3 regions of the Photobacterium satsumensis genome follow, and region 3 is predicted to be linked to each of the others. Evidence: riboswitches for the same ligand, from Rfam matches in the RefSeq annotation. Region 3 holds a riboswitch; each other region holds the start of a gene.
What was found. A riboswitch is a leader RNA that binds a small molecule or an ion and turns the genes downstream of it on or off. The one in region 3 is predicted to bind thiamine pyrophosphate.

Region 1 (3,252 bases), on a different contig from region 3:
GGATACTTAATGGTACAGGTAATGGCTTAATTGATGCTGGAAAGCCAGCCATCATGTAAATGTGGTGGCCAAGGCGCAGTGCCTCTTGGGGATCATGGGTGATCAACAAGACTGTTTTATCTGCAAGTAGGGTTGCAGACAATGACTGTAATTTATGGCGTGTGACAGCATCGAGTGCAGAGAAAGGCTCATCCATCAGCACCAAGGGTTTGTCTTGCATTAAGGTACGAGCAAGAGCCACACGCTGACGCATGCCACCAGAAAGCTGGTTTGGCATAGCATTTGACTTATCTGCAAGCCCAACTGCGTCGAGCATTGCCATTGCCTTTTGCTTATCGGTTTTTTGGGAAGAACCAAAGCGAGCACTCAAGCACACATTGTCGATGACATTTAGCCATGGCAACAGCAGGTCTTGCTGTGCCATGTAGGCAAGATTGCCACCAAGTGGTAATGCATTGCTGGTAGTGATACTGCCAGCCCAATCCACATTATCTTCAAGTAAACCGGCAAGGTGACGAAGCAGGGTGGTTTTACCGCAGCCACTTTTACCAAGCAAACAGGTCCATTTTCCTGCTGGCAATGTAACATCGAGGTGTTTGAACAGCGGGTGTACAGCATCATTATATCGAAGCGTTAGTTGATCGATATTGACGGCCATCCCTACTGCTTTGTCAGCGGCAAGAGTGTTGTTCATTTTGTTGACAGCTTCCATGCTTATTCAGGTTTAAAATGGCCGGAAAAGAAATGATTTACCGGACCGTGCCCTGAGCCAATTTGTAACTCATCCGCATGATCGATAGCCTTGGTGATATAGCTTTTAGCATGTCGAACCGCTTGTTCTAGAGGGTATTCCTGGGCAAGGAAGGAAGCTGTAGCCGCAGAGAGCGTGCACCCTGTACCGTGGGTATTGCGAGTTGCTATACGTGGTGTGCTCATGCGGATAACGTCATTCTCGAGGATGAGCAGGTCGGTACTGAAGGCGTCTTTTTCTAGATGGCCACCTTTGAGAAGGGTTGAGCGGGCACCAATGGCACGCAACGCTGAAATCATGTCAGACATTTGCTGTTCAGTTTCAGGTAGAGTTGCACCAATAAGTGCTGCGGCTTCCGGTAGGTTAGGGGTGATCACATCGGCAAGGGGCAGCAATTCTGATTTTAGCGTCGAGATAGCCTCTTGCTCCAGTAGAAGATCGCCACTCGTTGCCACCATTACCGGGTCGATAACCAAGAACTTAGGTTGGTATTGGCGCAGCTTTTTTGCCACCATGCGGATGATATTGGCATCACTCAGCATACCAATTTTGACTGCTTTAACGTCAAGATCTGAAAATACGGCATCCAGTTGTTGTTCGACAAAGGCAGGATCAATACCAAGAATGCCGGTCACACCTTGCGTATTTTGCGCCGTTAAGGCTGTGATGACCGAACAGGCATAGCCGCCAGTAGCGGAAATAGCTTTAATGTCGGCCTGAATGCCAGCGCCGCCACCGCTGTCTGAACCAGCAATCGTAAGGGTGATCGGGGTGTTTGATGGAATTGACATAGTTACCTCTATTAAGACGTAAGGTAGCCAATGCCGTCGAACCAGAAAGGGGTCGAAAAGGGGCAGTGCAGCTAGTTCCCTACGCCATTATTAAATGGATCAGGTTCAACGGGTCCCACTACGTGGTCTCAGCGCTCGGCTCCCCGACTAACGGACAAAATTTTGCTTAAAGGACCAAAGAAATGTATTGGCCTTATTAAATCTGTTTTCTGGCTTAAATGCCTGAAGATGAGGCTAATCTAAACATGTTTTTTCCTATAGGGCAAACATGTTAGGAATAAAATGAGGTGATGGATGAAGAAAAATACAGAAAGGGAATAACAGGCAGCCATAAAATGGCTGCCTGTTTAATTACATCTTTTTGCAGTAAGCCGCGATAATAACCATGTTTGTACCCGCTGCTTTACCTGAAACGTGCAATGGGTTGTCAGTTAGGCGGATACCACGTACAGCGGTACCTTGTTTGATCACAAGGTTTGAGCCTTTTACTGGCAGGTCTTTGATAATAGTTACATTGTCACCAGCTTGTAGGGGAGTGCCGTTTACGTCAATCGTTTTTATCGCGTCAAGCTCAGCGAGTGCAATGCCTTTCTCTGCCCATTCAATCATGTCTTCTTCCATGTACAGCATATCGAGCAAATCCTGTGCCCAAGTTTCAGAAGAAAGACGCTTAAGCAAACGATAAGCCATAACCTGAACAGCTGGTTCTTGGCTCCACATGCTGTCGTTTAGACAACGCCAGTGGTTTTGGTCCAGGGTTTCAGCGTCTTCGATTTCTGTACGGCAAGTGCCACATACCATCACACAGCTACCTGCTGTTTGATCAGGAGACGCAGGTACTTCATAAACGCTCAGGTTGTCTTCTGAACTACACAGTTCACATTTAGCGCCAGAGCGCTCTTTAACGATTGATTCAATGCTCATAGGAATATTCCAAGGAAGTGTAATGGTGTTAGCTACCATACAGGTAACTATTCTGTTTATTATGCCATTTAATTCTGAGAAGGAAAGGAATCAAGATCATGATCACAATACTCTCATTTACTTACGTTCAAAAAACGTGCTGAATCAATTTTTAAGTAAAAAAAATGCAACAAATTTGTATGAGGTTATGTTGGTTTGGGACTAAGATCAAAGTGCTGGTTCAAGTCGTTATAGAAAGAAAATAGGATAATTTATGAAAAAGGCACTTTTTTTACTTTCATCTTTAGTACTTATTGGCTGTGACGATGAAGACGTTGTCAATACAGTGTCTGGCAACGCCGAGGTATTTTCTGTTACAGGCGCCGAAATTGAGGGAGCACAAGGCTATACAAGTATTGATAGCATTGAAAGTCAGTACCCGATTACGTTGCCTGATGAGCTTCCGGCAGGCTCAGAGGCCGAACTGGATAACAAACTGGGGTCACTTGGAATCGATATTGAAGATACGGATTGCGGTGTAATCGATACCACTGGTGATGTCTGCTTTGGAGCCGGAAGTGATACGGTTTGTGTGCCTGATGAAGTTAACAAGTTGGGGATCAAGCTTTATACCATTGATATCGATGAGGTAAAACGCGCTTATGATAACGGCTTCTATCCGAAACTGGCTGCTGATCTGTTAGGCGATACTTATGCGAATTTTGATATAGAACGTGTAAGCTGCTCAAGCATTGGTCTATAGCTATCACCATGGCAGCCGCTTAACCATGCAACATCAAGTTGCAT
Region 2 (3,252 bases), on a different contig from region 3:
ACCAGTAACCGCAACTTCGAAGGCCGTCAGGGCCGCGACGGTCGTACCCACCTAGTCAGCCCTGCTATGGCGGCTGCGGCAGCTTGTGCGGGCCACTTTGTTGATATCCGCGAACTAGACAACGTTGCAGTGACGGCTTAAGAGAAGGAACGAAACAATGACAGGATTTAAACAACATACCGGATTGGTCGTTCCATTGGATGCAGCCAACGTCGATACCGATGCCATTATCCCTAAGCAGTTTTTGCAAAAGGTCACCCGTACCGGTTTCGGCAAGCACCTGTTCCATGACTGGCGCTTCCTTGACGATGCCGGCGAGCAGCCAAACCCAGAATTCATCATGAATGCCCCGCGCTACCAAGGCGCCAGCATCTTGCTGGCTCGTGAAAACTTCGGTTGTGGCTCGTCCCGCGAGCACGCACCATGGGCACTGGCCGATTACGGTATTCAGGTGATGATTGCGCCAAGTTTTGCCGATATCTTCTACGGCAACTCCATCAACAACCAGATGGTGCCGGTTCGCCTGACCGAGCAGGAAGTCGATGAAATCTTCCAGTACGTCGAAGCGAATGAAGGTGCTGAAGTCACCGTTGATCTGGAAGCGATGCAGGTGACTGCCAACGGCAAGCAGTACGGGTTTGAAATCGACGAGTTCCGTCGTCACTGCCTGCTAAACGGCCTTGATAATATCGGCCTGACCTTGCAGCACGAAGACAAAATTGCCGAGTACGAAAATAAGATCCCTGCTTTCTTGGCGTAACGTCATTACTGTTTTTGCTAAATACAGATAACATTAACGCCCCAGTTCACTATGACTGGGGCGTTTTTCTGTCTTTTATGCAATAAACCGAGCCACCAGCAGGTCGTCTAAGCTAAACCCTGTCGTCTCTTGGGACCAAGATTAAGGATGTTCTATGCGCTTTTTTGTCAGCCTGTTGTTTCTCTTGCTATCGGCCAGTACTTTTGCGGCCCCCAAGGCCGATCTCTGGCCCTATTGGCAGCAATACGCCACCAGCGACTCACAAACCGTTGATCACAGCCGCTGGCAACGGGTGCTCGATAAATACCTTGTTGTCCAGCCCAACCAAACCTTATTCCGCTACGGCCGGGTGACTGACAGTGACAAATACGAGCTGGACCGCTACCTGCGCGATCTCACCAAGCGAGATCCGCACCAACTGAGCCGCAACGAGCAATTTGCCTACTGGGTTAACCTCTATAACGCCCAAACGGTCAAGCTGATCCTCGATAGCTACCCCGTCTCTTCCATCACCAAACTGGGCGGTTTCTTCAGTTTTGGCCCATGGGATGAGCAAGTACTAACTATCAATGGCAAGACGCTCTCCCTCAATGATATCGAGCACCGCATATTGCGCCCGATCTGGCAGGACCCGCGTATCCACTATGTGGTCAACTGCGCCAGCCTAGGCTGCCCAGATCTCCAGCCAGAAGCATTCACTGCCACCAATAACGAGCGTCTGCTGGAGAAATCTGCCACCCGCTTTATCAACAGCGGTAAAGGTGTCAACCCGAAAAGCGGCAAAACCACACTTTCTTCGATTTATGACTGGTATGGCAGTGACTTTGGTAACCAATCCCAACTACAAAAGCACATCAACCAGTACCGGCACGGAAAGCCAATCACCCTCAATAACGTCAGTTATGATTACAACTGGTCACTTAATGACGCTCAGTAGTCAAACCCACTCTCTGGAGCCAACGAACACACCTGGCGGCACGCCGCCAATCCGATATCAGGATTAGCATAAAAGAGCGTTGCTGCTGGCAACCCGTACCTTGGCACATTACAATAACAGGCGTTCTCATTGGGGAGCGCCGCTTGCCTTGGTCATACTGCAAGCCGCTGAGATTGCTCCGGCAAAACCCACAGAACCTGATCCAGTTAATGCTGGCGTAGGAATTGAGTTCGATACGGTATGCCTTGTTATCCCGCCGGGCAGGCATGATGCCAGCCTTCTACTCAACCCTGTGCCGCTCTCATACGATTATTTTTCCTCTTGCCGGACGCAAGAGTATCAGGAGCGCATAGTGAAAAAATTACTTCCCCTTCTAACCTTGGCTGCCGCTCCGGCATTGGCCGCGGACAATACCCTTACGGTTTACACCTACAGCTCATTCGCCTCTGACTGGGGACCGGGGCCGGCGATCGAAAAAGCCTTTGAGGCACAGTGCGAGTGTAATTTGGAATTTGTCGCCCTGGATGACGGGGTGTCGATCCTCAACCGTGTCCGCCTTGAAGGCAAACGCACCAAAGCCGATGTATTGCTTGGCCTTGATAACAACCTGATTGCCGAAGCCAAGAAAACAGGGCTGCTGGCTGAACACCAAGTTGATACTAGCGAACTAGCCCTACCAAACGGATGGAATGACACCACCTTTGTTCCCTATGATTACGGCTACTTCGCCTTTGTCTATGACAGCAGCAAACTGGCGAACCCGCCCAAGAGTTTGGATGAGCTGGTCAACCGTGATGATTTAAGCATCATCTACCAAGATCCACGCACCTCGACCCCGGGCCAGGGCCTGATGCTGTGGATGAAATCGATATATGGCGATAAAGCCGCTGACGCTTGGCAGCAACTGGCACAGAAAACAGTCACGGTCACCAAAGGCTGGTCTGAAGCCTATAGCATGTTCCTCAAGGGCGAGTCCGATATGGTGCTCTCCTACACCACCTCTCCGGCCTATCACCTAATTGCCGAGCAGGATGACAAATACAAAGCCGCCGATTTCAGTGAGGGGCATTACATGCAGGTGGAAGTCGCCGCCAAGCTGAAAAGCAGCCCCAACCAAGCGCTGGCCGATCAGTTCCTGGCCTTTATCCTGACGCCAGAGTTCCAATCCGTGATCCCGACGGGTAACTGGATGTACCCGGTGACGAGTGTCGCACAGCCCGCTGAATTCAAAGCGCTAACCCTACCCGCTAAGGCGTTGGAGTTTTCAGCCCAAGACGTTGCGAAGCAGCGCAGAAGCTGGGTACGCGAGTGGCAACAAGCACTGACCAAGTAGCAGGCACTCACTTTTGAACACACGTACCACCCAACTGATGCCCGGTCTCATGACTGCCGGGCTCATTCTCTTTCTCGTGATCGGAGCCCTTGGCGCCTTGATCAATGAGGCCAGTGATCTCGATATTGCCTCGCTATGGCATGATCCGTATCTGCGGCATATTACCGGTTTCTCCTTCACTCAAGCCCTGCTCTCGACACTGCTGAGTACCCTGCCGGCGAT
Region 3 (3,252 bases):
TGGGGCATCGACCCATTGGCTAGCACGTAAATTTAAGCTAAATGAGTCTGACACTCGGCTTATTCTGATTGCAGGTGTAGCCGCTGGCTTTGGTGCCGTATTCGGCACCCCGTTGACTGGCGCTATCTTTGCCCTTGAAGTATTGGCTATAGGCCGCTTGCGTTACGATGCAATCATTCCGGCCTTGTTCGCTGCAATATTGGCAGATGTGGTTTGCTCGGCCTGGGGCGTGCACCATACTCATTACCGCATCGATTTCCTTGAAACCATCACCTTATTTGAACATGCGGTCAAAGTGGACTTGTGGATGATCGCCAAGATTGTGGTCGCTGCGGTTGCATTTGGATTGGCGGGGTATTTATTCGGTGAGCTAACCCATGCCTTCAAAGATATCTTTAAGGCGACCCTGAAAAACCCATACCTGATTGTGGTTGTCGGTGGTTTGATCGTCATTGGTGCTGTTCAGCTGATCGGCAACTATGATTATATTGGCTTGGGTGTGTATTCGAGCCGGGAAGGTGGCGTCAGTATTTTAAGTGCCTTCCAGGATGGAGGCGCCGAGTGGTATAGCTGGCTACTCAAATTGTTGTTAACGGCTATCACCCTTGCTGCTGGTTATAAGGGCGGAGAAGTTACGCCTTTGTTCTTCGTCGGAGCGACGTTGGGTAATACCATGGCTTGGGTGCTGGGTGCGCCGGTTGATTTATTTGCCGCCCTTGGCTTCTTGGCAGTGTTTGCCGCAGCGACCAATACACCACTGGCTTGTACCATTATGGGTGTTGAGCTATTTGGGGCTGAGCACATGTTGTATTTCGCCATTGCTTGCTATACCGCTTATTTCTTCAGTGGCCACACCGGGATTTATTCATCACAGCGAGTGGCGGTACCTAAGCTGCTTGACTTGGATGGTGCGCCGAAGATCACCCATAAGCTCGGTGAGCTGAGAGAAACCCATTCCTCATTGCTTAAGTCACTTGTGAAGCGCTTCAAATAATTTTGTTTGGAGGCGGCGTGTTATGCAAAGGTAGCAATGTTTTTGCCAAATAAGTATTAAAACTGTGGGTTCTGCCTTGCCGAGGCAGAACCCCTTTCATATACTGCTAGTTCAACTTGTCGGAGTGCCATTTGGCTGAGACCGCATTGCGGGATCCGTAGAACCTGATCAGGCTAATACCTGCGAAGGGAACAAGAGAGACTCTTCTGCATCGCTGTATTCACAGTGGCAGTATCAGACGAAACTATACACCCTACGTATAGCCTCTTGTTTACGCACCTATCCGCCAAGCACTTTCCCCTTTATGGACTAAAAAGGAAATTGCTATGTCGAATCGCAAACAAGCGAGACTGGAAGCGAAACAATTTATCGATTCACTGACCACCCAGGCTTACCCGAACTCCCGGAAAGTCTATGTCACCGGTAGCCGCGAAGATATCCGGGTGCCAATGCGTGAAATTGCCCTGGCCGACAGCTTGGTTGGTGGGAGCAAAGATGATCCTGTTTTTGAGCCCAATGAGTCGATACGTGTCTATGACACTTCTGGCTTTTATACCGATCCTGAGCAACCCGCTGATATCTATGCTGGCCTGCCAAAACTGCGTGAAGCATGGATTGAGGAGCGGGGTGATACCGAGCATCTTGATGAGCTAAGCTCGCAATACTCCAAAGACCGTTTGGCCGATGACACACTTGATGAGCTACGGTTTGAGCAACAGTCTCGTATCCGGCGCGCCAAAACAGGTGCTAATGTCACCCAATTGCACTATGCCCGTCAGGGGATCATCACGCCCGAAATGGAATATATCGCGATCCGTGAAAATATGGGGCGGGCAACATATCGAGATGAGGTGCTCAACCAACAGCATCCGGGTATGGCCTTTGGTGCAAACCTTCCTGAAGAAATTACCCCCGAATTTGTCCGCCGTGAAGTTGCTGAAGGCCGGGCTATCATCCCTTGTAATATCAATCACCCCGAATCTGAGCCGATGATTATTGGCCGAAACTTTCTGGTCAAGGTCAATGCCAATATCGGTAACTCGTCGGTCAGCTCTTCAATTGAAGAAGAGGTTGAGAAACTAGTGTGGTCGACCCGTTGGGGAGGCGATACGGTAATGGATCTTTCTACCGGGCGAAATATTCATGAAACCCGTGAGTGGATCATCCGCAACAGCCCTGTCCCGATTGGTACTGTGCCTATGTATCAGGCGCTGGAAAAGGTCAATGGTATTGCCGAGAACCTAAATTGGGACGTATTCCGCGATACCTTGCTGGAACAAGCCGAGCAGGGGGTCGACTACTTTACAATTCATGCCGGCGTCTTGCTGCGCTATGTCCCGATGACAGCCAAAAGGGTCACGGGTATTGTCTCGCGCGGTGGTTCAATCATGGCCAAATGGTGTTTGGCCCATCATCAGGAAAGCTTCCTGTACCAGCACTTCCGAGAGATTTGCGAAATCTGTGCCCAGTACGACATTGCCCTGTCATTGGGGGATGGCCTGCGCCCGGGCTCGGTGGCTGATGCCAATGATGAGGCGCAGTTTAGTGAGCTGCGTACACTGGGTGAGCTAACCAAGATTGCATGGGAATACGATGTCCAGGTGATGATTGAAGGCCCGGGGCATGTACCGATGCACATGATCAAAGAGAACATGGAAGAGCAGCTCAAGCACTGCGATGAAGCGCCATTTTATACCTTGGGGCCGTTGACGACCGATATCGCGCCGGGCTATGACCATATTACCTCTGGCATCGGTGCCGCCATGATCGGCTGGTATGGCTGTGCCATGCTGTGCTACGTCACCCCGAAAGAACACTTGGGCCTGCCGAATAAAGAAGATGTAAAGGTGGGGCTGATCACGTACAAGCTGTGTGCCCATGCGGCAGACTTAGCAAAAGGCCACCCCGGCGCTCAGGTTCGCGATAACGCCTTGTCGAAGGCACGCTTTGAGTTCCGCTGGGAGGATCAATTTAATCTGGCTTTAGATCCTGAAACGGCTCGAGCCTACCATGATGAAACACTCCCTCAGGAGTCCGGCAAAATCGCGCATTTTTGTTCGATGTGCGGACCGAAATTCTGCTCGATGAAGATCTCACAAGAAGTCCGTGACTATGCAAAAGGGCTAGAGAAAGACGGCGATTTAGCGGTGAAGATGTTGGATGACCCACTCGAAGGTATGCAGCAAAAAGCCGATGAATTCCGGGCCAAGGGAAGTGAGCTTTATCACCCAATTAAAGAGGAAAGTTAATGAACGCGT

Region 1: another riboswitch for thiamine pyrophosphate. It lies ahead of thiD (bifunctional hydroxymethylpyrimidine kinase/phosphomethylpyrimidine kinase); the one in region 3 lies ahead of thiC (phosphomethylpyrimidine synthase ThiC).
Region 2: another riboswitch for thiamine pyrophosphate. It lies ahead of thiB (thiamine ABC transporter substrate binding subunit); the one in region 3 lies ahead of thiC (phosphomethylpyrimidine synthase ThiC).

The regions. Positions count from the first base shown of each region.
Region 1 is NZ_JAKJSK010000006.1:952,105-955,356, reverse strand. It holds gene L4D79_RS04535 (ABC transporter ATP-binding protein) at 1-694, opposite strand, end outside; gene thiD (bifunctional hydroxymethylpyrimidine kinase/phosphomethylpyrimidine kinase) at 715-1,542, opposite strand; TPP riboswitch at 1,602-1,698, opposite strand; gene L4D79_RS04525 (PhnA domain-containing protein) at 1,894-2,466, opposite strand; gene L4D79_RS04520 (hypothetical protein) at 2,720-3,208, shown strand.
Region 2 is NZ_JAKJSK010000016.1:47,170-50,421, reverse strand. It holds gene leuC (3-isopropylmalate dehydratase large subunit) at 1-141, shown strand, start outside; gene leuD (3-isopropylmalate dehydratase small subunit) at 158-760, shown strand; gene L4D79_RS25630 (DUF547 domain-containing protein) at 915-1,697, shown strand; TPP riboswitch at 1,818-1,938, shown strand; gene thiB (thiamine ABC transporter substrate binding subunit) at 2,050-3,030, shown strand; gene thiP (thiamine/thiamine pyrophosphate ABC transporter permease ThiP) at 3,068-3,252, shown strand, end outside.
Region 3 is NZ_JAKJSK010000011.1:207,948-211,199, reverse strand. It holds gene L4D79_RS22275 (voltage-gated chloride channel family protein) at 1-994, shown strand, start outside; TPP riboswitch at 1,105-1,202, shown strand; gene thiC (phosphomethylpyrimidine synthase ThiC) at 1,321-3,243, shown strand; gene thiE (thiamine phosphate synthase) at 3,243-3,252, shown strand, end outside.